Regions from separate parts of the Planococcus sp. FY231025 genome, predicted to be linked through region 1. Evidence: riboswitches for the same ligand, from Rfam matches in the RefSeq annotation. Region 1 holds a riboswitch; each other region holds the start of a gene.
The links. Region 1 has a riboswitch for lysine ahead of ACTL32_RS18475 (Na+/H+ antiporter NhaC family protein). Riboswitches for the same ligand answer to the same signal wherever they lie in the genome.
Positions count from the first base shown of each region.

Region 2: it holds a riboswitch for lysine, as region 1 does, so the genes downstream of both, ACTL32_RS03865 (transporter substrate-binding domain-containing protein) here and ACTL32_RS18475 (Na+/H+ antiporter NhaC family protein) in region 1, are expected to answer to the same signal.
Region 3: it holds a riboswitch for lysine, as region 1 does, so the genes downstream of both, ACTL32_RS07255 (aspartate kinase) here and ACTL32_RS18475 (Na+/H+ antiporter NhaC family protein) in region 1, are expected to answer to the same signal.

Region 1 covers NZ_JBQJJG010000016.1:51,671-60,207, reverse strand. Annotated here, with positions in the region: gene ACTL32_RS18495 (DNA alkylation repair protein) at 1-613, opposite strand, end outside; gene ACTL32_RS18490 (DUF72 domain-containing protein) at 795-1,655, shown strand; gene ACTL32_RS18485 (sulfite exporter TauE/SafE family protein) at 1,655-2,482, shown strand; gene ACTL32_RS18480 (bifunctional metallophosphatase/5'-nucleotidase) at 2,496-3,839, shown strand; lysine riboswitch at 3,910-4,091, shown strand; gene ACTL32_RS18475 (Na+/H+ antiporter NhaC family protein) at 4,202-5,776, shown strand; gene ACTL32_RS18470 (sodium-dependent transporter) at 5,978-7,498, shown strand; gene ACTL32_RS18465 (methionine/alanine import family NSS transporter small subunit) at 7,513-7,629, shown strand; gene lipA (lipoyl synthase) at 7,782-8,537, shown strand, end outside.
Region 2 covers NZ_JBQJJG010000004.1:110,508-120,886, forward strand. Annotated here, with positions in the region: gene ACTL32_RS03840 (PspA/IM30 family protein) at 1-471, opposite strand, end outside; gene ACTL32_RS03845 (DUF4178 domain-containing protein) at 490-999, opposite strand; gene pgeF (peptidoglycan editing factor PgeF) at 1,232-1,993, opposite strand; gene ACTL32_RS03855 (SRPBCC family protein) at 2,058-2,507, opposite strand; gene mnmH (tRNA 2-selenouridine(34) synthase MnmH) at 2,759-3,868, shown strand; lysine riboswitch at 3,940-4,123, shown strand; gene ACTL32_RS03865 (transporter substrate-binding domain-containing protein) at 4,257-5,102, shown strand; gene ACTL32_RS03870 (amino acid ABC transporter permease) at 5,166-5,933, shown strand; gene ACTL32_RS03875 (amino acid ABC transporter ATP-binding protein) at 5,969-6,703, shown strand; gene ACTL32_RS03880 (DMT family transporter) at 6,738-7,664, opposite strand; gene ACTL32_RS03885 (Lrp/AsnC family transcriptional regulator) at 7,872-8,360, shown strand; gene ACTL32_RS03890 (MazG nucleotide pyrophosphohydrolase domain-containing protein) at 8,374-8,778, shown strand; gene ACTL32_RS03895 (zinc ribbon domain-containing protein YjdM) at 8,810-9,151, shown strand; gene ACTL32_RS03900 (DEAD/DEAH box helicase) at 9,295-10,379, shown strand, end outside.
Region 3 covers NZ_JBQJJG010000005.1:179,419-189,797, reverse strand. Annotated here, with positions in the region: gene sdhB (succinate dehydrogenase iron-sulfur subunit) at 1-647, opposite strand, end outside; gene sdhA (succinate dehydrogenase flavoprotein subunit) at 672-2,420, opposite strand; gene ACTL32_RS07270 (succinate dehydrogenase cytochrome b558 subunit) at 2,466-3,080, opposite strand; gene ACTL32_RS07265 (YslB family protein) at 3,278-3,679, shown strand; gene ACTL32_RS07260 (glycosyltransferase family 2 protein) at 3,856-4,848, shown strand; gene ACTL32_RS07255 (aspartate kinase) at 5,302-6,516, opposite strand; lysine riboswitch at 6,656-6,830, opposite strand; gene uvrC (excinuclease ABC subunit UvrC) at 6,868-8,664, opposite strand; gene trxA (thioredoxin) at 8,715-9,029, opposite strand; gene ACTL32_RS07240 (electron transfer flavoprotein subunit alpha/FixB family protein) at 9,376-10,341, opposite strand.

The DNA of each region.
Region 1 (8,537 bases):
ATGACCGGACCCATTCGGAATCCGTCTTCGCGTATTCGCGCAGCGCCCAGCCGATGGATTTCTGCAAAAAGAATTCTGGGGAACCGGCATGCCGGAGGATGATTTGCTGAAGCACTTCCGTGTCCGTCCCTTGCTTGTATTTTAATTGATGGAGGATGGCTGCCCGGTTTGTCCACATATTGCCGGCTTCGGCCCATTCCAACATGGCGAGGGTCCCTGCGGGCCGCTCTTTGGCGACTATCCCTCCGACTGCCCGTGGTGCAATGGAGTCGACGCTGTCCCACCAGGACTTGCTTTCGATCAACTCCCGAAGAAAAGGCAGGTCTGCAACCGACAGCTGTTTAGCCATTTTTTCGAGCAATGCAATTGCCGCATATTGGTATTCCCGCTCCGGAAGCCTGTATAGTTTCCATACTTCCTGCTCCAACTGTTCGGGCTCCGGCAGCTGGTATTCCAAAAACTGTTCTTTCAACAATGTTTTCCGCAGCGGCGTTTTGATGCCCAGAAAAGGGAACTGGTTCCGCATATAAGCGGCCATCGGCGCAGCCAGCTCATCATTGCGGTTCGCTTCAAACCGCTGAATAATTCCATGATGGTCCCACGTCATTTTCATCAATGTTTTGCCTCCTGATACCTTTTAAAAAAAGTGTAGCACATCTCCAAGCAGGGAATTGTAAAGCAACCGGTGATATTTTTGGAGAGAGAGCCCAAATGGTACAAAGGCTATCTTCCAAAAAGACGCCTAATTTTTTCTATGCTATCATAAAATAATAACGAACAATGGAGGCGGGACGATGATATATGTAGGGTTGACGGGTTGGGGCGACCATCCGGATGTCTATAGCCCAGGCTCAAAAAAAACAGAAAGATTGATCGATTACAGCGCGCATTTTCCGATAGTCGAATTGGATTCCTCATTTTATGCAGTCCAACCGGAACGCAATATAACAAAATGGATCAATGAGACGCCTGAAGGCTTTCAGTTCGTCGTTAAAGCCTATCAGGGGATGACAGGGCATCAGCGGGGGGAGAACCCGTTCGAGAGCCGTGAAGCGATGTTCGAGGCATTCCGCCTGTCGGTGCGCCCAATGAAGGAAGCCGGTAAACTCGCGATGGTCCTGCTCCAGTTTCCGCCTTGGTTCGATTGCCAGAAATCGAACGTCGAAGCGATCCGGGAAATCATCGGCCACTTGGGAGAATTCGATCTGGCCGTTGAATTCCGCCATCAGTCCTGGTATGCACCGGAATTGCGTGAAAAGACCTTTGAATTTTTGCGGGAAAACAGGCTGATCCACACCGTCTGTGATGAACCGCAGGCTGGGGACGGATCGGTTCCGCTGGTGCCGGTTGCTACGCGCGACGATAAAGTGCTGATGCGTTTGCACGGCCGCAATTTGCATGGCTGGACAAATCCCGGCGGCGGACAGAAGTGGCGGGAGGTGAGGTACCTTTACGATTACAACAAGGAAGAACTGGCAGAAATCAGCAAAGCGGCAGAAACCCTCCAGCAGTCCGCTGAAAACGTCTATATCATTTTCAATAATAATTCAGGCGGACATGCCGCAGGCGATGCGAAAGAATTTCAGGAAATGAACGGCTTGGAGTTCACCGGCTTGTCCGATAAGCAGCTGGATCTGTTCGACGGTGGCCTTTAATGGAATTTCTCCTACTGGCAATCGCAGGATTGCTTTCAGGGATTGTCGGGGCGCTGATCGGCCTCGGCGGCGGCGTCATTTTGGTACCGGCTCTCTTATTCCTCGGTACGGCGCTGGCCTTTTTTCCGGATCTGACACCGCAGAAAATTGTCGGCTTGTCGGTGATCATGATGATTTTCACTGGCCTGTCTTCGACATTGTCCTATATGAAAGTCAAAACAGTCGACTACCGGAGCGGGTTCCTGTTCTTCATCGGCAGCGCTCCCGGGACCGTTATCGGCGCATTTGTCAACAAAGGCCTCGACTTGCCTTCGTTCAATCTATATTTCGGCATCCTGCTTGTGTTTCTGGCCCTGCTGCTGTTGATCCGCAACCGGCTGGAAGCGGTACATTGGTTTGTCGATAACGGGCGCAAGTATACTTTCAAGGATTCCATGCATAAAGAATACTTGTACGGCTATCCGGTTTGGTTCGCGCTGCTTTTGACGTTCGGCGTCGGTTTCGCCTCCGGCCTTTTCGGAATCGGCGGAGGATCGATCATGGTGCCAGCGATGATTTTGCTGTTCCTGTTCCCGCCGCATGTGGCGGTCGGGACGTCGATGTTCATGGTGTTCCTATCGGCGATCGTCAATTCGGTAACGCATATTTCCCTTGGCAATGTCCCTTGGATTTATACGCTTGCTGTAGTGCCTGCCGCGTATATCGGAGCCAAAATAGGCGCATCGCTTAACAAAAAGCTCCAATCGGAAACTTTGGTCGTCATTTTGCGGATCGCATTGCTGGTTCTCGGCCTGCGGTCCATTTACGAAGGATTATTCAGTTCTTAAAGAGGTGTAAGGCATGGGAGAACTCATTCACATTTATCATACAAATGATCTGCACAGCCATTTTTCGCATTGGCCGAGCATCCGGGCGCTTCTGCATGAACGGAAACGCTGGCATGAGGAAGCCGGCGATACCTGCCTGATCCTTGATATCGGCGACCACGTCGACCGTTCCCATCCATTCACGGAAGGGACGGCGGGAAAAGGCAATGTGGAATTGCTCAATGAAGCCGGCTACGATGCAGTGACAATCGGCAATAATGAAGGCATTACACTGTCCAAGGATGAACTAGACGAATTGTATATCCAGGCTGACTTTGATGTCATTGTATCCAACCTGTTTGAAGAAGGCGGCGGCCGGCCGAAATGGGCAAAGCCTTACGGGGTTCTGGAGACTGCGGAAGGGCTGAGAATCGGCCTGGTCGGGGCAACAGCAGAATTCACTCCGTTTTATCAGCGATTGGGCTGGGAAGTGACCGATGCGAAAGCATCGATCATTGAATCGGTCAACGCCATCAAGGAACAAACGGACTTCATTATATGCCTGTCCCATCTGGGCATCCGGGAGGATGAACTGCTGGCGGAGCTTTGCCCCGACATCGACGTGATCCTCGGCGCCCATACCCACCATATTTTCCACGAAGGGAAAACAATCGGCAGCACACTGCTCGGGGCGGCCGGCAAATTCGGCATGTTCATCGGGCATATCACTTTTGATCCGGCAACCGGTGAAACCGAAGCTGAATTGATCGATACCGCAGAATTGCGCAATTCGGAAGAGGGATTCAATGATGAATTGATTGCGGACGGCAAATCCCAGCTGAGCGAACCGATTTTTTACAACGAAAAAGAATTAAAAGCGGAGTGGTTCAAAGAGTCGGAACTGGCCGAGCTGTTCGGGGAAGCGATGCTTGAGTATTCCGGAGCAGACTGTGCGTTATTCAATGCCGGCTTGTTCATGGAGGGGATGCCGGTAGGGGTCGCGACACGCTATGATTTCCATAGGATGCTGCCGCATCCGATCAACCTCTGTCTGGTCGAACTGACGGGCGCAGAACTGAAGGAAATCTACCAGCAGTCGCTGAATGCCGAGTGGCCGAACATCGAATTGAAGGGGATGGGGTTCCGCGGTGCAGTCATCGGGAACATCGTCCATGTCAATCTGGCGGTCGAAGAGCATCGATTGTATGTCGGCGGTATTCTTGCGGACCCGGAAAAAGTCTATCAGCTGATTACGCTCGATATGTTCACGTTCGGCTATTTTTTCCCGGAGCTGAAACGGGCGCCAAAAACTTATTTTATGCCGGAATTCCTGCGGGATGTTTTCAGCCGGTTTTTTCAGGCAAAAGCAGTAAAATGAACGAATATTCGAAGTAGAGTTTCATTTGATTTCAATAAAATTCTGCGCTATGCTTTTAAGGAATTCAATATCGATGGGTAGAGGCTGCGAAGCTTATCAGTAGTATGCGGGAGTGTGACAACGTTGAACGCATATGAAAGGAAGTTTTGCCGAAGCTCTTTTTTCAGGTGTCAATGGAAAAAGTGCTGGGGGCATTCTGAAAAAGGATGTCACTGTCGTCTGTGATTTTACAGGCGAAGAGCTACAGGGTTGTTTGATGTTTTTATGCACAGACGAATTGTAGAAGGCTGATTGTATCCATTGGAGCGATCGGCCTTTTTTCTATCTTCTCTTCCATCCTTAAAAAAATAGGAGGGATTCATATGGAAAATACTATTTTCTCGATTTTGCCGCCGTTGGTAGCAATCATCATGGTGCTGCTGACCAAGCGGGTGCTATTGTCGCTCGGAACAGGTGTGGTGGCAGCCGCGTTGATCTTGACGTCGTTTGCGCCGGTCCAAGCTGCAAGGGAGATCTTCAATTCTTTTGCGGTCACGTTCTGGGACGAAGGCTTTAACGCCTATAATGTCTTTATCTTATTGTTCCTGCTGCTATTGGGCATCATCACTGCATTCGTCAGTTTGTCAGGCGGCAGCCGTGCATTCGCCGATTGGGCTTCTGCGCGCATCAAGACCCGCCGCGGCGCCAAGGTCTTGACGGTCGTGCTCGGCATGGTGATTTTCATCGATGACTATTTCAATGCATTGGCGGTTGGGCAAGTCGCACGTCCGATTACTGACCGTTATAAAGTGTCGCGGGCAAAACTGGCCTACTTCATCGATTCTACGGCAGCGCCGGTCTGCGTCATCTCACCGGTATCGAGCTGGGGAGCCGCGATCATTGGAATCGTCGCCACAATTCTTTCAGCGCAATCTTATGTTCAGATGTCGGCGCTTGAAGCGTTCATCTGGATGGCACCGATGAACTTCTACGTCATTGCGACGCTGGCCATCGTCATTTTCGTCGCCATCCGCGACGTCGACTTCGGGGCTATGAAAAAGCATGAAACGCGCGCAATCACGACTGGGGAATTATACGATGCAAACAAAACCATTCCAGGGGAAATGAAAGAAGAGTTCCCGGCGCACTCGCATGGAAAAGTGACGGATCTGCTCCTGCCGATCCTCTTGCTGATTGCCGGTACGATCGGGGCGATGGTCTGGACCGGCTACCAGAATGCCGGACAAACATGGGACGTCTGGGCGATCTTCGAGAATACGGATGTACCCACATCCTTGATGGCGGGCGGCCTTTTGGGTGCTGTCGCATCCATCCTGTTGTATGTGCGCCAATTCAAGCAAAATGAAACGGCGAAAGCATCCTGGGTCGGCAAAGGGATTGTCGAAGGACTTCGCTCAATGATCGGCGCTGTGCTGATCCTGATTTTTGCTTGGGCACTCAGCTATTTGATCGACGCATTGGAAACCGGCGCGTATCTGGCGGATGTGGTGACAAAGAATAATATTCCGACCGAAATCCTGCCGGTGCTGCTGTTTCTTTTAGCCGGAATCATGGCTTTCTCGACGGGAACTTCATGGGGCTCTTTCGGGATCCTGCTGCCGATTGCCGGCAACATCATGGGGCAGGCAGCGCCTGAACTTCTGCTGGCAACATTGTCAGCTGTTCTTGCCGGCGCTGTTTTCGGAGACCATTGCTCGCCGATTTCCGATACGACGATCCTGTCTTCTACAGGGGCAGGAAGCAACCATATGGACCACGTATTGACCCAGTTGCCATACGCTTTGACTGCAGCCGCAATCGGATCAGTGGGGTATATCGTCATAGGCTTTACCGGTTCTCTGCTATGGTCATTATTAGCAGTTGCGGTCATTTTAGCAGTATTATTTATCGCCTGGTCAAAACGTACTACAATTCTTGAAAAACAAGCAAATAACTAGCAAATATTGAAAGCAGAGGAATTTTCCCTCTGCTTTTTACTATTCTAGCAATAGTTTTTTATAAATATTTTCCGGAATTATCTTTACTTTCAAAGGCAGCATCGTTATACTATTTTTAGATTAGTCAATAATCTGAAAATAAACAAACTTCCTATTTTTCTGTAAGAAAATTGGAAGTAGACAAACAAAGGGGGAAGAAAGATGGAACGTTCGCAATGGGGTACACGCGCCGGATTTATTATGGCGGCTGTCGGCTCAGCGGTAGGTTTGGGGAACATTTGGCGTTTTCCATATGTAGCCTATGAAAATGGTGGAGGAGCATTCTTTATACCGTACTTATTCGCTCTGTTAACCGCAGGGATACCAATTCTAATTATGGAATTCACCATCGGGCACAAATACCGCGGATCGGCACCGTTGTCATTCTTCAGAATGAGTGGCAAGAAATTGGAATGGATGGGCTGGTGGGCGATATTCGTTTCGTTCGTCATATCCACGTATTATGCAGTCATTATTGCTTGGGCGATGCGCTACACGATTTTCTCAATCAACCAGGCATGGGGATCAGATACGCAAGATTTCCTCTTTAATGACTTCCTTCAATTGACTGTAACGCCAGGGCAAACCGGAGGAATTGTATGGGGCGTCTTAATTCCGTTAATCCTGGTATGGGCGATCGCCTTAGGGATTTTATTGGGCGGAGTCAAAAAAGGGATCGAAATGGCAAACCGGATTTTCATCCCGACTTTGGTCGTCATCTTCTTGATCGTCGTTATCCGTGCTGTCACGCTTGACGGAGCAGCTTTAGGATTGGATGCATTCTTCAAACCGAATTTTGATGCCATCATGGACCCACAGGTGTGGGTAGCGGCATACGGACACATTTTCTTCAGTTTGTCCATCGCATTTGCCATTATGATCACTTATGCAAGTTACCTTCCGAAAAAATCGGATATCACGAATAACGCATTCATCACAGGATTTGCGAACTCGGCATTCGAATTGCTTGCCGGTATCGGGGTGTTCGCAGCACTGGGCTTCATGGCGAACCAGCAAGGCGTTGCGGTTGCGGATGTTGCAGCAGCTGGCGTAGGTTTGGCATTCGTTGTCTTCCCGCAGATCATCAATGAGTTCCCTGGATTCAATGGCCTGTTCGGCGTCTTGTTCTTCTTGTCCTTGACGCTTGCCGGATTGACTTCATTGATTTCCATTACAGAAACATATGTTGCCGGCTTCTCTGAGAAATTCGGCATTTCGCGCAACAAAGCCGTCATTTTCGGCGGCGGGCTAGCAGCATTGATTTCCGTTCTTTTTGCCACTCAAGGCGGATTATTCTTCCTTGACGTAGCCGATTACTTCATCAACCAGTTTGGTGTTGCGGCTATCGGATTAGTGGAAGTCATCTTGATCGTTTGGGCATTCCGCAAAGTGGATGGTCTACGGGACCATGCCAATGGAATCTCGGACATCCATCTGGGCGGCTGGTGGAAGATCTGCCTGGGCTTCATTACGCCAATCGTTTTGGGCTATATGATGTTCGGTTTGTTGAAAACCAACCTTCTAAAAGAGTTTGATACCGAGACTGGAAACTATGAAGGCTACTCGGATACATTCATCATGCTGGGCGGCACTAGCGTCGCACTTGGTGCCATCGTGCTGGGAGTTCTTATGTCCCTTGGCAAATGGCATAAAGACCATGCAGAATTCGACGAACACAAATAAGGAGGGTTCACCATATGTCTATTGAAGCGATCGTTGTTATGATCATCGGAATGGTTGTTATCTGGGGTGGCCTGGGTGCAAGCATTGCACACGCTGTCAGCAAGAGCAAAGCGGCTAAAAGAGCTGCTTAATAATTGAAGGGCCCGGAAGCATCCGCTTCCGGGTTTTTCTTTGTTCTTCCTGCTGCCTGGAGGAAGGGCTTATTGTGGGCAGGTGGGCTTTATGGTACATTTGGAAAGGAAAAGAAAAACAGAGATGACCATGAAGAATGGGGATGATGCGCATGTCAACAAAACAGGAACATCTAAGAAAGCCCGATTGGTTGAAGATCAAGCTCAATACGAATGAAAACTATACCGACCTGAAGAAAATGATGCGGGAGAATAATTTGAATACCGTCTGCGAAGAAGCGCGGTGCCCGAATATCCATGAATGCTGGGGGACCCGCAGAACAGCCACTTTCATGATTCTCGGTGCCGTGTGCACGCGGGCATGCAGATTCTGTGCGGTGAAGACCGGCCTGCCGAACGAACTGGACCTGCAGGAGCCTGAACGCGTCGCCCAGTCAGTGAAACTCATGAACCTGAAGCATACCGTCATCACGGCGGTGGCACGCGATGATCTGAAAGACGGCGGATCGGCTGTTTTCGCGGAAACCGTAAGAGCCATCAAACGTGAAAATCCGTTCACAACCGTGGAAGTGCTGCCTTCCGATATGGGAGGCATCTACGAGAACCTGGAACGTCTCATGGAAGCGGAACCGGACATCCTGAACCACAACATCGAAACGGTGCGCCGTTTGACGCCGAGAGTCCGTGCCCGCGCTACTTACGACCGTTCGCTGGAATTCCTTAAGCGTGCCAAAGAGATGCGTCCGGAAATCCCGACAAAATCATCCCTGATGCTCGGATTGGGTGAGACGCATGAAGAAATCTTGGAAGTGATGGATGATCTCCGCGCCAACGATGTGGATATCATGACCATCGGACAGTATCTGCAGCCTTCCAAAAAGCATTTGAAAGTACAAAAATATTACTCG
Region 2 (10,379 bases), on a different contig from region 1:
CATCGTACGATTGATCTTGGTGCGCGTCTTCGCGGATTCCGCACGCGCTTTCAGCGAATCCTTCTTGATCTGCATTTCTTCGTATTCGCGCTTCATCTCCGCTAGCTTTTCGCGCAGCACGGCCGAATCATTCGCTGCCCGTTCGTAAGCCTCTTTCATGGAATTGGCCTGGATCACATGGTTCTGCTTGTCTTCCAGCGCGCGGCGGGCCAAGTCTTCATTGCCGGCTTCGACCGCTTGGACGGCCTGCTGCTGGCGTTTTTCCATCATGCTGCTGGCATCATCGTATTTTTTCTTCAGGATCTTTTCATTGGCGATCTGTTTGGCGACAGCCGTCTCTGCTTCCCGGATGTCCAGGGCCATGTCCCGCATGAACTGGTCGAGCATTTTCACCGGATCTTCCGCTTTATCAAGTGCTGCGTTAAGCTCCGATTCTACATAAGTGCGTACACGACTGAAAAATTGAAACATATTCTCTCCTCCTATTGGTTAGCTTGCCGCTAGAATGGTGATTTCGTATTCTTCGATGCTGTAGCCTTTGCTGACTTCGACTTCGCTGCCCCATACTTCGACGGACAGGAAGGTTTCACCGGACTCATCCAAGTATTCGAAATAGTCCATTTCCGCACCATTGATATTTTCGCTGCGGCCTTGGGAGGTGACATATGCCTGGCCCTGCTCTTCGAGATAATAGGTTTTGCCGTCATGCTCAATTTGCTTCGCTCCGGGTTCAAGCCCCGGAATCCGGATCTTTTCATAAATGCCCACTTCCAGCTCATCATCCATTTCCACGCTGAGCCATTTGCTTTTGCCGGCAGATGCAAGCTGATAGGCATCCCATGTATAGCCGCTGTCATTGTAATGGATTTTGCCGACCACTTCGTAGTCTGCCAGGTCGTAGGTCACAAAGTCCTTGACCCGCAGATTGCGCAGCGTCCGCTTTTCCACTTCCGGCGCCTGTTTGTCCGTTCCGCCGAACAAACGATTAAAAAACCCCATGTTCTCACCTCTTTAGAAATTACGGGCCATGTGCTTAGAAGTTTCATTTTTTGATTGGGACTGTTGTTAAAAAAACGGCCCTTCAAATTCCTGGAATTGAAAAGAATTTCGTTTTTGTTTACCCGTTCCAAACGGCGTTTAAGCCTGTTTGGGCGGGGCGGGAAAGAAAAAAGCCCGCGGCACAAACCGGTCGATCCGATTGGGCCGTGGACCATGCTGAAATCTTTCAACTTCACTGTTTTTTCATAATAAAAGCCATATGCCGGCCGCATTTTTTGTCCTGCCGGTAGGAGAAGCCTTGAGGGCTGTCGAACGTACACGTGCGGTCGATGGAAATCCGTTCTTCCGGGACGCCCGCAAGTTCGATCTGTTTTTTCACGGCCGCCTGGTTATCGATATGGTATTTGCCCGTCGCTTCCTTGAAATACATGAACTCATCCGCATAGCCGAGCGCTTTGAATTTGGAATAGACGTCTTCGTCCACTTCGAAGCGGTCTTGGCTCAAGGCGGCGCCGATCTGCACGCGGAAACCGTCCGGCGTGCAGTTTTCCATTTGGATCAAATGCCGGAAAAGCTGTAATGCGATTTCCTTTACGGTTCCCTGCCAGCCCGAATGGACTGCACCGATGAGCCCTGACGTTTCGTGATAGAAGACGATCGGCACGCAGTCGGCGGCAAAGCTCGTCAAGACCATCCCCGGTTCATACGTATAAAGTGCATCGGTCTCCGGTATTGCCGTGCTTGCTGAAAAGGCGCCGCGGCCTTTGTCCGCGGCCTCGGCACGGTGGAAATTCGCGCTGTGCGTCTGATTCGCACAGACAAAGCTTCCGGGCTCCGTACCGAGGGAGTCGGCAAAATGCTGCCGGTTCACGAGGACGAGCGCCGGATCGCTGCAGGCATGGAGCGCCATATTATTGGATTCCAATGTTGACTCATCTTTCAATGTCAGCCCTGCGATGGATCTTTCATTATCAAAATAAATTTTCCTGTCCATATCATCACCCAATTTCAATATAAAGGAGCAGGGGAGATAAGCCAAACAAAAAAAGGGGATTCCGCTAATCAGTCCCTTCGCAGATGGCTTTGATGTTTTCGAGCGTATGGTTTGCAGAATTTCTGCTGATCCGTTCGTAGATCATCCGGTCGGTGATTCGGCCGAAGAGGTCATGCGGAATATAGCTCTCAATATCCAGCGTCAGCTCGGTGCCGTTGTCGACCGCTTTGTACAAGCCGGTCTGTTTTGCGGTGAAGCTGCCGCTCATCATGCCGGTCCAGCGGGCAGTGGAGCCTGAAAGCTCGCATTCCGTCACTTGGATTGTCTGCGGGAAATGCATGCCCATGATGGCGTAGTCCGCTTCGACGACAGTGCCGGCTTCGCCGTTTCCGTCGATCCTCTTCGGGGACGCGAGGTTATTATAGAAATAAGCCCAGTTTTCAGGATTGATCGTATACTGGAAAACATCTTCGAGCGGGGCATTGATGAAAATGCTTTGGTTTGTATGCGCCATGGAACCGTTCGCCTCCAATAAAATAGGGTATACATTTAAATTAACATAAAATTCTAATAACTTCATGTTATTATTGAAAGGCCAGCAAAAGGGCTTCGGCTGCCGAGTATTAAAACACTGCTGGAAAACGGTTGGGTGTATACTTGGATAGGAGGCTTGGAAATGCCAGGCCGAAGTACAAAGTAACCTTAACGAATGCTGCCGGCAGAGTATGGCGGCGGCTGTACAAGGAACTTTTGGAGGAAAGAATCATGTTCAGCAATATAACAGTCGAAGAGCTGGTCCCGGCAATCGAAAATGGAGGAATGGTCCTGATCGATGTCCGGTCACCGGCTGAATTTAAAAATTTCACGATTCCCGGAAGCATCAATATCCCATTTTTTGATGACGCGGAGCGGGCGGAAGTCGGCACGCTTTATAAACAGGTCAGCGTGGAAGCTGCAAAAGAGCGCGGACTGGAAATCATTTCTGCAAAGCTGCCGGAATTTATCCGGCAATTCAAAGCGCTCGAAGGAGATCTGACGGTTTTCTGCTGGCGCGGCGGAATGCGAAGCCGGACCACCGCTACGCTATTGAGTTTGATGAATATCCATTCGCACCGCTTGGAAGGCGGAATCCGCAGCTACCGGAAATGGGTAGTGGCGCAGCTGGAGGAAATGGCGGCTCCCTCCCGTGCGTTCGTGTTGAACGGCTTGACGGGCGCCGGAAAAACGAGAGTGTTGAAGGCATTGGAGAAGGAAGGCTTTCCGGTCATCGATTTTGAAGGGATGGCGAACCATAAGGGGTCCATCTTCGGCCAGATCGGCCTCGAGCCGCATAACCAGAAAGTGTTCGATTCGCTGCTTGTCCATCGGTTGAGAAAGTTGGCAGATGCTCCGTATGTGCTGTTTGAAGCAGAAAGCCATCGGATCGGGAAAGTGGTGATCCCGCCGTTTTTATGCGATTTGAAAAACCGGAGCACGCATTTGGTCATCGAAATGCCGATGGCTGAAAGAGTGCAGGAAATCATGGAAGATTACCGTCCGAGAGAGTATGCCGCAGAATGCCTCGAGGCGTTCCACCGCATAAAGTCCCGCATCCGCGTGCCTGTTGCAGGGCAGATCGAAGCGGATTTGGAAACGGGGCGCTTCCCGTCGGCCATCCAATTGCTGTTGGAATACTATTACGATTCCCGCTACAAGCACACGGAACATCAATATCCGGATGCGCAGAAAAAGTTCCTGCAGGTAGGCAATGTGGAAGAAGCCGCGCGGGCTGTCAAAGGGAGCATCCCGCACTTTTCCGAAGGGCAGAGGGAGGCACGCGGAAATGGGGCCGGCGCTTGGCGGGAGAGCCCCGATTCAATCGAAGTCGGGCAATGAAAACTTAGATTGACAGGTAAAAAGCCTTATTGTAGACTATGAAAAACAAGTGAATATATAACCTCACTTTCCGGTGAGGTAGAGGCGCGGGATTTATTAGTCCATAGAAGAGTTTGAGAAGCAGGGATGCTATGGAGAAGGAAAGACCGCCGAAGTTTGTAATATTTCTCGACTATTACTTGCTGGGTCTGCAGTGAACAATTGCAGGACTGCCGCCATGGACTTCCCGGTCCATAGCGGAGCGCTATCTCGAACCAGGGAAAAGAGGATTTAGGGCAACTATGCATATAGCGATCTGAGTCTAACTCAGATCTTTTTTTGTAGCTGGTTGCCTTTTTTGTATATTCAGGAAAATGAGAAGTGCAGAAACCAAAGGGGGAAAAGGATTATGAAGAAGAAAACAGGATTGTGGTTGACGGCGATTCTTTCGGCCGGCATGCTGCTGGGCGGATGCGGATCGGAAGAAAGCGGCTCGACAGGCGGAGGAGCTTCAGAGGAAAGCGAAACATTCAAGGTCGGCTTGGAAGCGGCGTATGCTCCGTTCAACTGGACGCAAGGGGATGATTCCAACGGCGCAGTGAAAATTTCAGGAAATGCGGAATATGCCGGCGGCTATGACGTGGAAATCGCCAAGCGCATCGCTGAAGACATGGGCAAAGAGCTTGAAATCGTCAAAACGGAATGGGACGGTCTGGTGCCGGCTCTGACTTCCGGCAAAATCGATGCGATCATTGCAGGCATGTCGCCGACAGCCGAACGCAAAGAGACCATCGACTTTTCGGACCACTACTATACATCTGAACTGGTGATGGTCGTGAAAAAAGGCGGCGAATATGAAAATGCCACAAAACTCGCCGATTTTGAAGGGGCGAAAATCACGGCACAATTGAACACGTTCCATTACACCGTCATCGACCAGATCGAAGGCGTCTCTAAAGAAACGGCTATGGAGAGCTTCCCGTCAATGCGGGTAGCGCTAGAATCCGGCATGATTGACGGCTATGTATCGGAACGCCCGGAAGCGGTCAGTGCTTCTGCAGCAAATGAAAACTTCGCGATGGTGGAATTCGAAGACGGATTTGAAACGTCGGAAGACGATACAGCGGTGGCCGTCGGACTTGAAAAAGGAAGCGGCCTCGCCGAAGCGATCAATGAAACCTTGGCGGGCATTTCCGAAGAAGAGCGCCAGGAAATCATGGATACAGCAATCCAGAACCAACCAGCTGCGCAATAATGATGGGGTGGTGCCGGCTGCATGCACATGCGGCCGGCTTTACTTTTGCTTAGGAGGAAAACAATGAGTCTTGAATGGGTCATTACCATACTTACAGATAATTGGCCGATGTTCCTGCGCGGAGCAGGAATGACGCTGTTGATTTCGATCATCGGGACATTGATCGGCGCTGCCATCGGGCTGATCATCGGCATCATCCACACAATCCCGATGCCGGAGCGGGGCATTAAGAAACCGCTATTGAAAACGGTCAACGGGCTGCTTTCCGCCTATATCGAATTTTTCCGGGGCACCCCGATGATGGTGCAGGCCATGGTCATCTTCTACGGCTCGGCAATGGCATTCGGCATCGATATGGATGTCTTCACTGCGGCCATATTTATCGTTTCCATCAACACGGGAGCGTATATGGCCGAAATCGTCCGGGGCGGCATCATTTCCGTCGACAAGGGCCAATTCGAAGCGGCGCAAGCCATCGGGATGAACCATTTCCAGACGATGATGAACGTCGTCCTGCCGCAGGTGATCCGCAATATCCTGCCGGCCACCGGCAACCAGTTCGTCATCAACATCAAGGATACAGCGGTGCTCAGCGTCATCGGCGTGACGGAACTGTTTTTCCAGACCCGTTCGGTTTCCGGGAACAACTTCCGCTATTTCGAATCGTTCTTCATCGCCTGCGTCCTTTATTTCATCATGACGTTTGCCATTACGCTCCTCTTGCGCAAACTTGAAAGAAGGCTGGCAGGGCCGGCAAACTACAGCATGATCGGCGGATTGCCGATGCAAGTGGTGAACCCGGAAGACACGGAACACAAAATCAAAGAGTGACCGCGCCAAAAAGCTGAAATGGAAGAGGAGAGTTTATGGAAAAAGTGATCGAGATCCAGCATTTAAGCAAATCGTTCGGAACGCATGAAGTGTTGAAAGACATCGACTTTTCAGTGCATAAAGGCGAAGTGGTGTGCGTTATCGGCTCTTCGGGATCCGGGAAATCGACGCTGCTCCGCTGCATCAACCTGCTCGAGAAGCCGAGCGGCGGAAAAATCATCTATAACGGCGAGAACATCCTCGATGACCGCCATGATATCCACGCCTACCGCACGAAACTCGGGATGGTGTTCCAGCAATTCAATCTGTTCAACAACCACAACGTCCTGGCCAATTGCTCCGTCGGCCAGGTGAAAGTGCTGAAGCGCCGCAAAGAAGAAGCGGAAAAAGTGGCGATGAAATACTTGAATGTCGTCGGCATGGACCAGTACGTCAACGCCAAAGCCCAACAGCTCTCCGGCGGGCAGAAGCAGAGGGTAGCGATTGCGCGTGCGCTGTCGATGGAGCCGGACGTCATGCTGTTTGACGAACCGACTTCGGCCCTCGATCCGGAAATGGTCGGGGAAGTGCTGAAGGTCATGAAAGACCTCGCGAAAAGCGGCTTGACGATGCTCATCGTAACCCACGAGATGGAATTCGCAAAAGAAGTGGCCGACCGGGTCGTCTTCATGGACAAAGGCGTCATCGTCGAAGAAGGGCCGCCGGAGCAGATTTTCAATGCGCCGCAGAAAGAGCGCACACGAGAATTCCTGAAACGCACATTAAGATGAAGCATGCACAAAAAGAACCCTCTGACGGACCGGGCTAGGCCTGGCGCGTCAGAGGGTTTGCTATGCCTGCAGAGGGTTGTCTGCGGAACGATTTTGTCTTGAACAGGCTGAAGAGGTAGCAGCCAAGAATTACGAGGGCGCTTCCGAGCACCTGCACGCCCGACATGCGCTCGCCCAGGAGCAGGAACGCCAGGACCGCGGTGAAGACCGGATTGAAGTTTAGGAACAACCCGGAAGTCGTCGCCCCCAGCTTCTGGACGCCGATGTTCCAGAGGACAAAACAGACGACGGTCGAGACGACGCCGGTATAAAGAATGGAATAGACGAAAGAGGCATTGATGTTGGTCACGGTGAAGTCAGCAAGATTGAACGGCAGCAGCGCGGCGACACCGAATATGCCTGAATACAGTGTAGCCATCATCGGAGAGACATGTGCCATCGCCCATTTGCTGCAGACCGAGTAGACCCCCCAGATGCCGACAGCAGCCAGCATGAACAAATCGCCCTTGTTGAACTGAAGCGAAAATAAGAGCTCGGCATTCCCTTTTGTCAGCACCAGGACGACGCCGAACAGCGAAAGGCCCATCGCGGCTGTCTGCAGCGAACGGATCCTTTCCTTCAGCAAAAGAGCGGAAAAAACAGCAATGGAAATCATGTTCAATGTAGAAATCAGCCCGATGTTCGTCGCGGACGTATGGTCGAGTGCGATAAATTGCAGGATGTTGAACAGCACCACGCCGGTTACGCCCATCAACGCGAGCGGCAGTAGCGCCTTGCGCGGCGGCAGGAGCTTTTTCTCGCTGGCCCAGACAAGCGGGATGAGGCAGAGCACGGCAATCATCCACCGCAGGCTGGTCAGCGTCATCGGCGAGGCGTGGCCGACCAGCCATTTGCCGACCACAAAATTGCCGGCCCACATGAAGCTTGTCAGCAATAATAACAGTGAATAGAAATAGCGCATGGCGAACCTTCTTTCCCGGAATTTATTCAAAAGAACTTTGAATTGTATATTAATAATTTTAGCATCCTACGCTATAATAAGAATGAATCTTTTGAAGAACGATTAAAATTCAAAAAGAATTAAAGTTATTCCCTTTATTTCATTATTATCTTCAGAATCTTAAGCTGAACCCGGACTGGTTTAGAAAAATCGAAAGGGAGTGGAGCGGTGGAATCGGTCGTCAATAAAGTGCTGGACCAGACGGATGTCCAGATCCTCGATATTTTGCAGCGGCAGGCGGATTTGAGCAATACGGAAATTGCGAAGCGGGTCAATCTGTCTTCTCCGGCCGTCCATTCACGGATCAAACGTTTGGAAACGGAAGGCTATATCAAAGGGCACGTTGCTATCCTGAACCAGGAAAAGCTCGGCTTTGATCTTCTGTGTTTTATTTTCATCAGTACGAACCTCCATCAGGCAGAGGAACTGGCAACATTGGAGCGCGCCTTGGAAGGGATGGCAGAAGTGCTGGAATGCCAATGCATCACGGGAGAATACGACTACCTGCTGAAAGTCGCCAACCGCAACCGCAGCGGCCTGCAGGGGTTCATCCGGAAATTGAACGAGCTCGGCATCGCCAAAATCCAGACCAATCTGGCGCTGCGGGAAATCAAAAGCTCGACGGTGCTGCCGATCGGCGAACCGAAAACCACATGAATGGAGGGGCAGCATGAAAGAGATGCAGAGATTCACCGAACAGTTTCAAGAAGAGATGGGCTGGAGCATCAGTGAGGGGAGCTACCCGGAAACCCGCGCGTCGCTCCTGGGAAATTATATGCTTTTGACGACGGAAGTGGCCGAAGTGGCGGAGGAGCTGCGAAAAGCCTTTAATCTGACGCGGCGCTATGTGGACGAGGGGATGGACGAAGATGCAGCGTTCCGGCTGGCGTCGCAGAACGTGAAGGAGGACATCGGCAAAGAACTGGCCGATTGCCTCGCCTATATGATGAAGTTCGCGAACTTTTTCGGCATCGACATGGAAGAAAGCTTCTACGCGAAGATGGAAGAAGTGAAAAACCGGCAAAACAAGGATGCGGTGGCAACAGGCAGCCGTAGCCATAAGAAGCAGGCGTAAGCGATCATCAAAATGAATGGAGGAAATGAAAATGGAGAAATTGCCAAATTGTCCGGAATGCAATTCGGAATATACATACGAAGACGGCAGCATGCTGGTGTGCCCGGAATGCGCACATGAATGGATGTCCGGCGCAGAAGCCGAGCCGGAAGAATCCCAGAAGGTCGTGCGCGATGCCAATGGCAACGTCCTTTCAGACGGCGATTCCGTCACGGTCATCAAGGACTTGAAAGTGAAAGGGAGCTCGTCGGTCCTGAAGATCGGCACAAAAGTCAAAAGCATCCGCCTGGTCGAAGGCGACCATGACATCGACTGCAAAATCGACGGGTTCGGCCCGATGAAGCTGAAGTCGGAATTTGTTAAAAAGGGCTGACATTGTTTCACGTGAAACGGGAAAAAGGGGAGGAGGTGGAGCGATAGGCTCCGCCTTTTTTCTTTTGCGGCGTAGCTTTTGACCCGCCGCCGGGCGCATGCTAGGCTGAAAAGAAACAGAACCGGATAAGGAAGTACATAGCGATGGATATTACATTAAACACCTGGAAAATCAAAAATCTATGCGGCGAAGCCGCTTATAAAAAAGGGCGTAGCTATTTCCTTAACGGAAAAGTCGAATTGGCCCCTCAACAAGCAGGGGAGCCGGAAAAGGGGCGGGTGTGGACAGGCGCCGGGTTTGACGTGACGGTAAAAGCTGCCAGCGGCCGGGTGGAAGCATCCTGCAGCTGTCCGCCGGTCGCTTTTGTCGGTACTTACTGCCAGCACATCGCAGCTGTTCTGCTCGCCATCGAAGAGCGGCAAAAAACAGAAGGCGAAGCGGCAGACCGCATGCTTGGGCTGTTCAGCCAGACGCCTGTCCAGCCGAGCGGAAGGCAGCTCCACTTCGACAGGCGCGAGACGATGCCGGTCGAAATCATTTGCGTGCCAATCAGCAGGGAAGAAGCCGGCTTCAGCATCGGCATCCGCCTGGCGGCTGGAGGACGGAGGGCTGAAGTGATCGCGGAGCCCCGCCAGTTTTTGAAAAACTTCGCCGGCCGTCTCCCCTATGAATATGCACCCGGCAAAATTTACAGTCCGGAGCGCCATAATTTCAGCCGGGAGACAGATGCCGTGCTGCGCTTTTTGATGAAGAGCCAGGCCGCTGCCTATAACGGGAGCGGGGCTGTGCTGCCCGTTTCGGCAGCTGAATGGGAGCTCCTTGTGCCGCTCCTCGAAGCGGCACCTGACGTCTATGTAGAACAAGGAACACGCCGTTACCCCGGCCTTTCCTACGGGGAACGGCTGCCGCTCGCCTTCGAGCTGGTTCCTGCAGAAGCGGGCAGTTTCCGCTTGGAAGCTTCCGGTCTCGACGGGATTGTCGTTTTCACTGCCTACGACTGCGCCCTTTCAGAAGGGAAGCTGTACCGGTTGGCAGTGGAAGACTGCCTGCGGCTCGCGGAACTGAAAGGGATGCTTGGGGAAGGGCAAGATTTCCGGATTCCGGAAAGGCAGGTCCCGCATTTCCTGGAAACGGCTGTGCCGGGCCTGATGCGCCTCGGCGAAGTGGATGTGGCTGAAGAAGCGGTTAAGACGATTGAAGAAACCCCGCTGAAAGCGAAATTGTTCCT
Region 3 (10,379 bases), on a different contig from region 1:
GAGTTTCCGCAGCTTCCCAAGCCGCCTTCACCCATGATGGCGTTCAAACGCTCATCACGGTTCATAGCGCCGGTCGGGTGGGCGTTCATCAAGCGTACTTGTGAAAGTGGAGCAGGTCCGATGAAATCGGATTTATCGTTGACGTTCGGGCATGCTTCCAAGCATACGCCGCAAGTCATACATTTTGATAATTCGTAAGCCCACTGGCGTTTGCGTTCAGGCATACGCGGCCCTTCGCCAAGGTCATGCGTTCCATCGATTGGAACCCAAGCTTTGACTTTCTTCAGGGAATCGAACATCCGGCTGCGGTCAACGATCAAATCGCGGACGACAGGGAATGTCTTCATCGGCTGAAGGCGGATCGGCTGTTCCAATTGGTCAACGAGAGCTGTACACGACTGGCGTGCTTTGCCGTTGATGACCATTGAACAAGCGCCGCAAACCTCTTCAAGGCAGTTCATGTCCCAAGTGACCGGAGTGGTCTTTTTCCCGTCCATGTTGACCGGGTTGCGGCGGATTTCCATCAAGGCGGAAATGACGTTCATGTTGGGACGATATGCTAATTCGAACTTTTCCCAATACGAATCTTCATTCGTAGAGTTTCTGCGTTCGACTTCAAATATTACCGTTTTTGCTGCTTCACCCATGGTAAATTAGCTCCTTCCTTAATACTATGCTTTCGCTGAGTAATCGCGCTTCCGTGGTGGAATCAATGAAGTATCGACTTCTTCGTAATGGAAAATCGGCTCATCAAAGCCATTGAATTTAGCCATTGTCGTCTTCAGGAATTCTTCGTCATTACGTTCCGGGAAGTCCGGCTTGTAATGGGCACCGCGGCTCTCGTTGCGTTTAAGTGCGCCGATCGTGATCACTCGTGCTAAATGTAGCATATTTTTCAATTGGCGCGTGAACATTGCGCCTTGGTTGCTCCAAAGCTGTGTATCTGTGATGTTGATATGGTTGAAACGCTCCAGCAATTCCTGGATCTTCTCATCCGTTTTCTGAAGACGGTCGTTATAGCGCACAACTGTTACGTTGTCCGTCATCCACTCGCCTAGTTCTTTGTGGAGAACGTAGGCGTTTTCAGTGCCGTTCAACGAAAGGATCTCATCCCATTTGCGCTGCTCTTCAGCAACCGCTCTGTCAAAAATGTCAGTTGGAAGATCTTCAGCCAATACGTCCAAACCTTTGATGTATTCGATCGCGTTCGGCCCAGCTACCATACCGCCGTAAACAGCGGAAAGAAGCGAGTTGGCGCCTAAGCGGTTAGCTCCGTGCTGTGAATAATCGCATTCACCGGCAGCAAGAACGCCCGGAATGCTTGTGAATTGGTGGTCATCAACCCATAATCCGCCCATAGAATAATGGACAGCCGGAAAGATTTTCATCGGCACTTTGCGCGGATCTTCGCCTGTGAATTTCTCGTAGATCTCGATGATTCCGCCAAGCTTGATGTCCAATTCTTTCGGGTCTTTGTGTGAAAGATCCAGGTAAACCATGTTTTCGCCGTTGATGCCGAGCTTCTGGTTGACGCAGACATCAAAAATTTCGCGCGTTGCGATATCGCGCGGAACCAAGTTTCCGTAAGCCGGGTATTTTTCTTCAAGGAAGTACCAAGGCTTGCCGTCTTTATAAGTCCAGATCCGTCCGCCTTCACCGCGTGCCGATTCAGACATCAGACGAAGCTTGTCGTCTCCTGGAATCGCAGTCGGGTGGATTTGGATGAATTCGCCGTTCGCGTAATATGCGCCTTGCTGATAAACGATGGAAGCCGCAGAACCTGTGTTGATGACAGAGTTCGTCGATTTCCCGAAGATGATTCCCGGTCCGCCGGTTGCCATAATGACAGCATCGGCAGGGAATGCTTTGATTTCCATTGTCGACATGTTCTGGGCAGTGATCCCGCGGCTGACGCCTTGGTCATCCAGAACCAGGCCAAGGAATTCCCAGCCTTCGTATTTCGTAACTAGCCCGCTCACTTCGTGGCGGCGCACTTGCTCGTCAAGAGCGTAAAGCAATTGCTGGCCCGTTGTAGCGCCCGCGAAAGCTGTTCTGTGGTGCATCGTTCCGCCGAAGCGGCGGAAATCGAGCAAGCCTTCCGGCGTACGGTTGAACATAACACCCATGCGGTCGAACAGACGGATGATTGCTGGTGCTGCATCCGCCATCGCTTTGACTGGTCGCTGATTCGCTAGGAAGTCCCCGCCGTAAACCGTGTCATCAAAGTGGATATCCGGTGAATCTCCTTCACCTTTTGTATTTACTGCCCCGTTAATCCCGCCTTGCGCACAAACGGAGTGGGATCTTTTTACTGGGACGATTGAAAATAAATCAACGGGAGAGCCTGCTTCGGCTGCTTTGACAGCTGCCATCAAACCGGCAAGGCCGCCCCCGACAATAGTAAGTTTGCCTTTCGCCATTTCGGTATTCACTCCTCTTTTAGTTCACCAATGATCGAAATGTTCTTAAACGAACGCGAATAGCGCCCGGATACCGATAATAGAAAGCACTACGAATACTAGAAGCGTGAAATAAGTAGCGCCTCTTTGAGCTTTTTCGGACTGTGTGATTCCCCATGTTACAAGGAAAGACCAAAGGCCGTTAGCCAAGTGGAACGTCGCAGCCAGAACACCGACGATGTAGAAAGCCAGCATTGCAGGATTGCTCAAGATGTTTTCCATCATGTTGAAATCTGCTTCTGCCGCATTGCCGATCGCAACCTGGAAGCGCGTTTCAAACACGTGCCACGCGATGAAGATGACCAGGAAGACACCTGTATAGCGCTGGGCTACGAACAATGTGTTGCGCAAATAGCTGTATTTGCCAACGTTATTCTTCGAAGTGAACGCTATGTATAATCCGTAGAATGCATGGTACAACAATGGCAGATAAATAACGAAGATTTCCAAGAAGATTACGAATGGAAGGTTCGCCATGAAGTGAGATGCCGTGTTGAACGCTTCAACACCTTGAGTCGCAAAGTGGTTGACGATTAAGTGCTGCGTCAAGAATAGCCCGATCGGGATAATCCCTAACAATGAGTGCAGCCTGCGCATTAAAAATTCTCGATTTTCCAAAATTTTACCTCCCTCAGACGTTAATAGGCAGAAAAAAGAGCCGTCGAATTATCGCGAAAGCATCCATTGACTGCATATATCATCATGATACAATAATATGACATATTTATTGTACTCCCCCCCTTTGGGAGCGTCAAGGCAACTTGCCTTTTTCTAAGAGTTTCACCCCTTGTATTTATTATATTGAAAGTAGGTTCAACATGACTGTCACAGACACGAAATTCAGTGGGCAATTCGGATATGAAATCATACGGGACCACGTGATGCCTGACATCCTGGGCAAGCACGAAGCGGACATCCTTTATTGGGCCGGGAAATCGCTTGCCCGCAAGTTCCCGCTGTTCTCCTTGGACGAAGCGCCCGACTTTTTCAGGCAGGCGAACTTCGGCGAGCTGGCTGTAGAGCGCACCAGCAAAGACGAAATTGTCTTTCAACTCACTCCGCCGAAAGCGGATCAACGATGCTTTAAGCTCGAAGCCGGTTTCCTGGCTCAGCAAAAGCAAAAAATTGACGGATTTGTGACAGAAGCCCACGAGGAAGTGTTTCCGAAAAAGAACCGCGTCCTCATTACCTTAAAATGGGATCTTCGCGACAAAGCCTGACACTTCTTCCTGTGCCTACGAGCACAGGTTTTTCATTTTCATCTCGTGCTCCTATCTGCCTACGAACTTAGACTCTTTCAGAAAACCCGTTTCTATTGTACGATGGAATCAGAATATTTTATCTAATTGAAACATTAACAACTATTCACTATGTATTTTTTGAAGGGAGATATTTAATGGAAAAAGTTCTTGTCACTATCGGCATTCCCGTCTACAATGGCGAACGCCATGTCCAAATATGCATCGATTCGATTTTGAATCAAACGATGCCGCAATACCATATTGAAATCATCGCCGTCAATGACGGCTCGACAGACCGGACGGCAGCGGTACTTGATGCCTATGCCAAGGAGTACCCGAATTTCCGTGCGATCCACCAAGCCAATACCGGCGGTCCCGGTGCCCCCCGCAACACAGTGATTTCTGAAGCTCGCGGCGAGTATATCTTCTTCGTTGATGCAGATGACTTCCTGGGGGAAGAGGCACTGGAGCGCATGTACCGGATGGCGGCGGACAACCGTTCCGATATCGTGCTCGGCAAATTCGTCGGCGTCAACGGCCGCGGCGTCGCCCAATCCATGTTCCACCGCAACCAGCCCAGAACGACAGCGCTCCAATCCGATGTGTTCGATGCAATCGGCCCAACTAAAATGTTCCGCACCAAATTCCTCCTCGAAAAAGGAATCCGCTTCCCGGTCGGCATCTGCACTGCCGAGGACCAGCCTTTCATGGTCCATGCCTATATACTCGCCGACGCCATCTCCATCGTTGCCGACTATCCTTGTTATTATGTCGTCAACCATACCGACAAAGAACATGCTTCAGTGATGCCAGCCTCTCCTGCCGATTACTACGGCACCCTGGCCCAATCTGTCCGCATCATCAAACGCCATATCAAAAACCAGGTTCATCAGGACGTGCTGATCGCCAAATACCTGAAGAAAGAATTCACGACCGGCCGCAGCGTGTCGCTCGCCTCATCTGCCCTTGGCCAGCGTGAAAAGACTGCTTGGCTCCGAGAGTTGAACCGCTTCTTGGCCAACTGGTCCAATAATAAAATCATCAGCCTCCTCCCGGCTCCCTTGCAGCAGTATGTGAGCTGCGCCAAAACTGATGATCTCCAGCAAGTGCTGGCATTTTTCTCAAGCGACATCCCCGATGCCGGGTAATAGGCAAACAAATAGGCAAGACCCGCTTTATTGCGGAGCTTGCCTTTTCAATATATAAAGAAACTGTCTATAGAAAAGTTGATTATCAGTATAGAGTATACACACCGCTTTGGGCATGGCTTTCGCCATGAGCCGGGAAGAACACCCGTCTCATAGCTTCCCCAGCCCGTGGACGCGCCGGCGCTGGTACAGTTCTTTGAACGCCGATACTTTACTTATTTAGCAGCACTGTCTGAGATATGGAGCAAAACAGTGGAGACGCCTGCGGATAAAAACCTTGTGCTCCTGCGCGCTATGCGCTTCGTCGCAAAACTATTGGCCGAAGTGTCTTCGCCCAATAGCTTCGCAGCTGTTTTGCGGAATATCGGCTTAACAATTGAAGGAAAGTCAATTGATATCTTTCTTTACTTTGAAAAAGGCAAGCCCCGCTTCATTGCGGAGCTTGCCTTTTCGTTATTCAGATAGCCCGTATGCGTTGTGGAGTGCATTGGCCGATTTTTTCATTTCTGTTTCCGGCACGACGACCGAAACTTTGATTTCGGATGTGGAGACCATTTTCACCGGAATCCCTTCTTTTCGCAGGATGTCGAACATCTGCGCTGCGACTCCCGGATTCGATACCATGCCGGAACCGACGATGGACACTTTCGAAAGGCCGACTTCATAGTTCGCTGAAACGAAACCGATGCTTTCCTGGTTGTCATTGAGCACCCGGCGCGTTTCTGCCAAACTGTCCTCTTTGATGGAGAATGAAACCGAGGGCGGAAATTCGTCGGTGATGCTTTGGACGATAATATCGACATCGATATGGTTTTCCGCCAGTTTAGTGAAGATATTGGCCAATGAGCCGTTGAATGCTTCTTTGTAAATGACCGTGACGCGGGCGATTCCCGGTTCGAACGCGACGCCTCTAACGATTAGATTTTTTTCCACAGTGACCACCTCTTGTATAGTTGTGCCCGGTTCATCCGAATAGCTCGCGCTGACGGATAATGGGACCTGGTTGTTTTTGGCGAATTCAACAGCCCGCGGGTGCAGGACGCCTGCCCCGAGATTCGCCAGTTCCAGCATTTCATCGTAGGAAATCTGTTCGAGCTTGCGGGCGCCCGTCACATACCGCGGATCGGACGTGTAGACGCCGTCAACGTCGGTATAGATTTCGCAGGCATCTGCGTTGAGAGCAGCAGCAAGGGCGACCGCCGTCGTATCCGAACCGCCGCGGCCGAGCGTCGTGATATTGCCGATCTTATCGACTCCCTGGAATCCGGCCACCACACAGAAAAAGCCATTTTCGAGCACGCGCTCGAGGCGTTCGGTATGGATCTGTTCGATGCGCGCATTCCGCGGCACCGATTCGGTTTCTATGCCTGCCTGCCATCCGGTGAAAGAAAGCGCTTCGTGTCCGAGTGCCTTAAAGGCCATGGCTAGGAGCGAAATCGTCACCTGCTCGCCGGTCGCAAGCAGCATGTCCATTTCACGTTTCGGCGGATCGGCGGAGATTTCATTCGCCAACCCGAGCAAAGTGTCCGTCGTTTTGCCCATGGCAGAGACGACGATGACGACACGGCGCCCTTTTTCCTTTTCGCGGATTGCCCGCTTTGCAACCCCGATGATTTTCTCTGGAGTCGCAACTGATGTGCCTCCGAATTTCATGACTACTGTTTTCATCTCATCCACTCCCATAATGTAAGTGGCCCTCAACATGAATGCCAAGGCGCAAGCACCCCGGCCAGACAATAAAAAAAGGCAGCCCGCCGCGTCTGCGGCAAACTACCTCTTTAGCATGTACGAATACGAAAAAACGTCCATGTGAGATAGCCCTCCAGAGATTGACTCTGACAGCCCGGCATCTATTAAATGCAGGACCAGCACCCGGGGTTGCAGGAACCCGGGCACTTCGGCGACCGCCCCTTTCCCCATCCTTCACAGATTCAGCAAATCTCCGGATGGCTACTTTTGACGTTCGCACCTCTATCATCACTTTTCCAAGTGATTCATTTCTGTTTTTACGATAGCACGTTATTGTTCGCTTGGCAACGATTGTTGTGAAAAATGCTGGCGGATCTGTTCTGCCAGCTTCACCGGCATGCCCGCTTCGCGCAGCTCTTCCACGCCGGCTTCCTTGATGCGCTTGACCGAACCGAAATGCCGCAGCAGCTGCTGCTTGCGCTTCGGCCCTACGCCTTCGAGTTCATCAAGCGCCGACTGGATTGAATTTTTGCCTCGCTGCTGGCGGTGGAACGTAATGACGAAGCGGTGGACCTCGTCCTGGATGCGCTGCAGCATATAAAACGCTTCGCTCGTCCGCTTCAGCGGCACCACTTCAACCGGGTCGCCGTAAAGCAGCTGCGAAGTCTGGTGCTTGGTGTCTTTGGCAAGCCCGGCGACCGGGATCGACAAGCCTAGCTCATCTTCGAGCACTTCCCTTGCAGAAGAAATCTGCCCTTTGCCTCCGTCAATGACGATCAAGTCCGGCAACGGCAAGCCGTCTTTCAGCACGCGCGTATAACGGCGGCGGACCACTTCGCGCATAGCGGCGTAATCATCCGGCCGGCCGGCGCTGCGCGTCTTGTATTTCCGGTAGTCTTTTTTCGACGGTTTGCCGTCGATGAAGGTGATCATCGCAGAAACAGCGTCCGCTCCCTGGATATGGGAGTTATCGAACGCTTCGATGCGCAATGGCGTCTGGATGTTCATCGCTTCGCCGAGTTCGACGCAAGCGCCGACTGTCCGTTCTTCCTGTCGCTCAAGCAGCTGGAATTTCTCCTTGATCGCAATTTCGGCGTTTTTCCGGGCGAGCGACAAGAGGTCTTTTTTCTTGCCCCGCTGCGGAACCAGGACGCGGATGCCGAGCCAATCGCGGACCAGTTCCGCATCCGTCCCTTCCGGCAGCAGCACTTCGTTCGGTTTCACATGGTGCGGCTGTTCATAGAACTGGCCAAGAAACGTCAGGAACTCGTCCTGCGGATCCCGGTAGAGCGGGAACAGCGAGACGTCGCGTTCGATCAATTTGCCTTGGCGCACAAAAAAGACCTGGACGCACATCCAGCCTTTGTCGACCGCGTAGCCGAAGACATCCCGGTCGGTGAAATCGTTCATCGCCATCTTCTGCTTCTCCATGACGGTCTCGATATGGGAAATCTGGTCGCGGTATTCTTTCGCCCGTTCAAACTCCAGGTTTTCGGCAGCTTCCGACATCTTCTCGATCAGGTCCTGCTTCACCTCGCGGAAACCGCCGTTCAGGAACTTCGTGATGCTGTCGATCATTTCCTGGTAGGTTTCCTTTTCCACGGGCTTGATGCACGGCGCCAGGCATTGCCCCATATGGTAATAAAGGCAGGCGCGGTCCGGCATCGTATGGCATTTCCGGAGCGGGTAGAGCCGGTCGAGCAATTTCTTCGTTTCACTGGCGGCATAGGCGTTCGGGTAAGGGCCGAAATACTTTCCTTTGTCCCGCTTGACCTGGCGCGTCGTGATCAGCTTCGGATGCCGCTCCCCGGTAATTTTCAGGTAAGGGTACGATTTGTCATCCTTCAGCATGATGTTGTATTTCGGGTCGTGCTTTTTGATCAGGTTAAGCTCCAGGATGAGCGCTTCCACGTCAGAAGACGTGACGATATACTCGAAATCCTCGATTTCGCCTACAAGCCGCTGCGTCTTTGCATCGTGGCTCCCCGTGAAATACGAGCGCACACGATTTTTAAGCACTTTGGCCTTCCCGACATAGATGACGGTCCCTTGCCGGTCTTTCATCAAGTAACAGCCCGGCTGATCCGGCAATATCGCCAGTTTGTGTTGTATCAGTTCGTTTGCCATATCCTCACCCTATTAAAAAACCGGGCACCATTTCTGGACCCGGTTAAGAATTATGCGTGTTGGTTAACCAATTCTGCCAAAGCTTCTTTCGGACGGAAGCCGACTACTTTGTCTACTGTTTCTCCGTCTTTCATCAAAAGAAGAGTCGGGATCGACATGATGCCGTACTGGCTAGCCGTTCCTTGGTTTTCATCCACGTCCACTTTTACGATTTTCACTTTGCCGTTCATGTCAGCGTCCAATTCTTCTAAAACTGGAGCGATCATTTTACAAGGTCCGCACCATGCAGCCCAAAAGTCTACTAGTACTAGGCCTTCAGAAATTTCTTGTGAAAAGTTTTGATCTGTCCCTTTAACGATTGCCATGAATAATTCCTCCTTATGTTTTAACAAAATCTAAACTGATTATACCATGTGCCATTTGGCGTAGCTATTTATATGCCTAATGCTTGTTTACCCTTGAGAGGGTTCGATAAAACGTTCAAACAGATCTTCAGATATTCCGCATAAACGTATAGATCTGCTCATTTCTAAAGGGCTTACCAAGCACTGGCGCGTCGACGGGCTAAGCGGAGCTATGCCCAAAGCGCCGAAGCGGTAATGAATAATAAATAACTTTTATTCAACTCATTTTGAAACTGTAACCTTATCCATTGCCTTCTATTTCCACCCATAAAAAAAGGCCTGCACTGGGCAGGCCTTCTAGGTTTTATTACATTACTTTCTTGAATTCTTCTGTAAGCATCGGGATGACTTCGAACAAGTCCCCTACGATTCCGTAGTCAGCGACTTTGAAGATGTTCGCTTCCGGATCTTTGTTGATCGCTACGATGACTTTCGAGTTGGACATGCCGGCCAAATGCTGGATGGCGCCCGAGATGCCTGCAGCGATGTAAAGGTCAGGCGTAACGACCTTGCCTGTTTGTCCGATTTGAAGCGAATAGTCGACATAGTCAGCGTCGCAAGCTCCGCGAGATGCGCCTACTGCGCCGCCAAGCAAGTTTGCAAGTTCCTGAAGCGGAGCAAATCCGTCAGCGCTCTTCACGCCGCGGCCGCCTGCAACGATCACTTTCGCTTCTGACAAATCGACGCCTTCAGCTGATTTGCGGACAACGTTCTTGATGATTGTGCGCAAGTTCGTGATGTCGACCGATAACGAGCTGACTTCGCCTGAACGCTCTTCTTTTGCAAGCGGTGCGATGTTGTTCGGGCGGACCGTGATGAATGCGATGCCTTCTTTGTTTTTCACTTTTTCGAACGCTTTCCCTGAATAGATCGGGCGGATGAATACTGCGTCATCGCCTTCGCCTTCGATTGCAGTAACGTCCGAAATCAAGCCGGTCTGCAGCTTGGAAGCGATTTTCGGAGATAAGTCTTTGCCGACTGCCGTATGTCCGAATACCAATGCTTCCGGGCTTTCCTGCTCGACAACTGCCATGAACGCCTGGCCGTATCCGTCAGAAGTGTAATGCTTCAAATGCGGGTGTTCCACTGTAACGACGCGGTCTGCGCCGTAGTTGACCAATTCCTGGCCGAAATCGCTTACTGCGTCGCCAAGCAAAACGGCAACGACTTCCCCACCGCCTGATACTTGCTTCGCAGCGGCAATTGCTTCAAATGATACGTTGCGGAGCGCGCCTTCGCGCGTCTCTGCCAACACTAATACTTTTTTCGACATAGTCCGTTTACCCCCTAAGTAGATGTGAAGAAATTTAT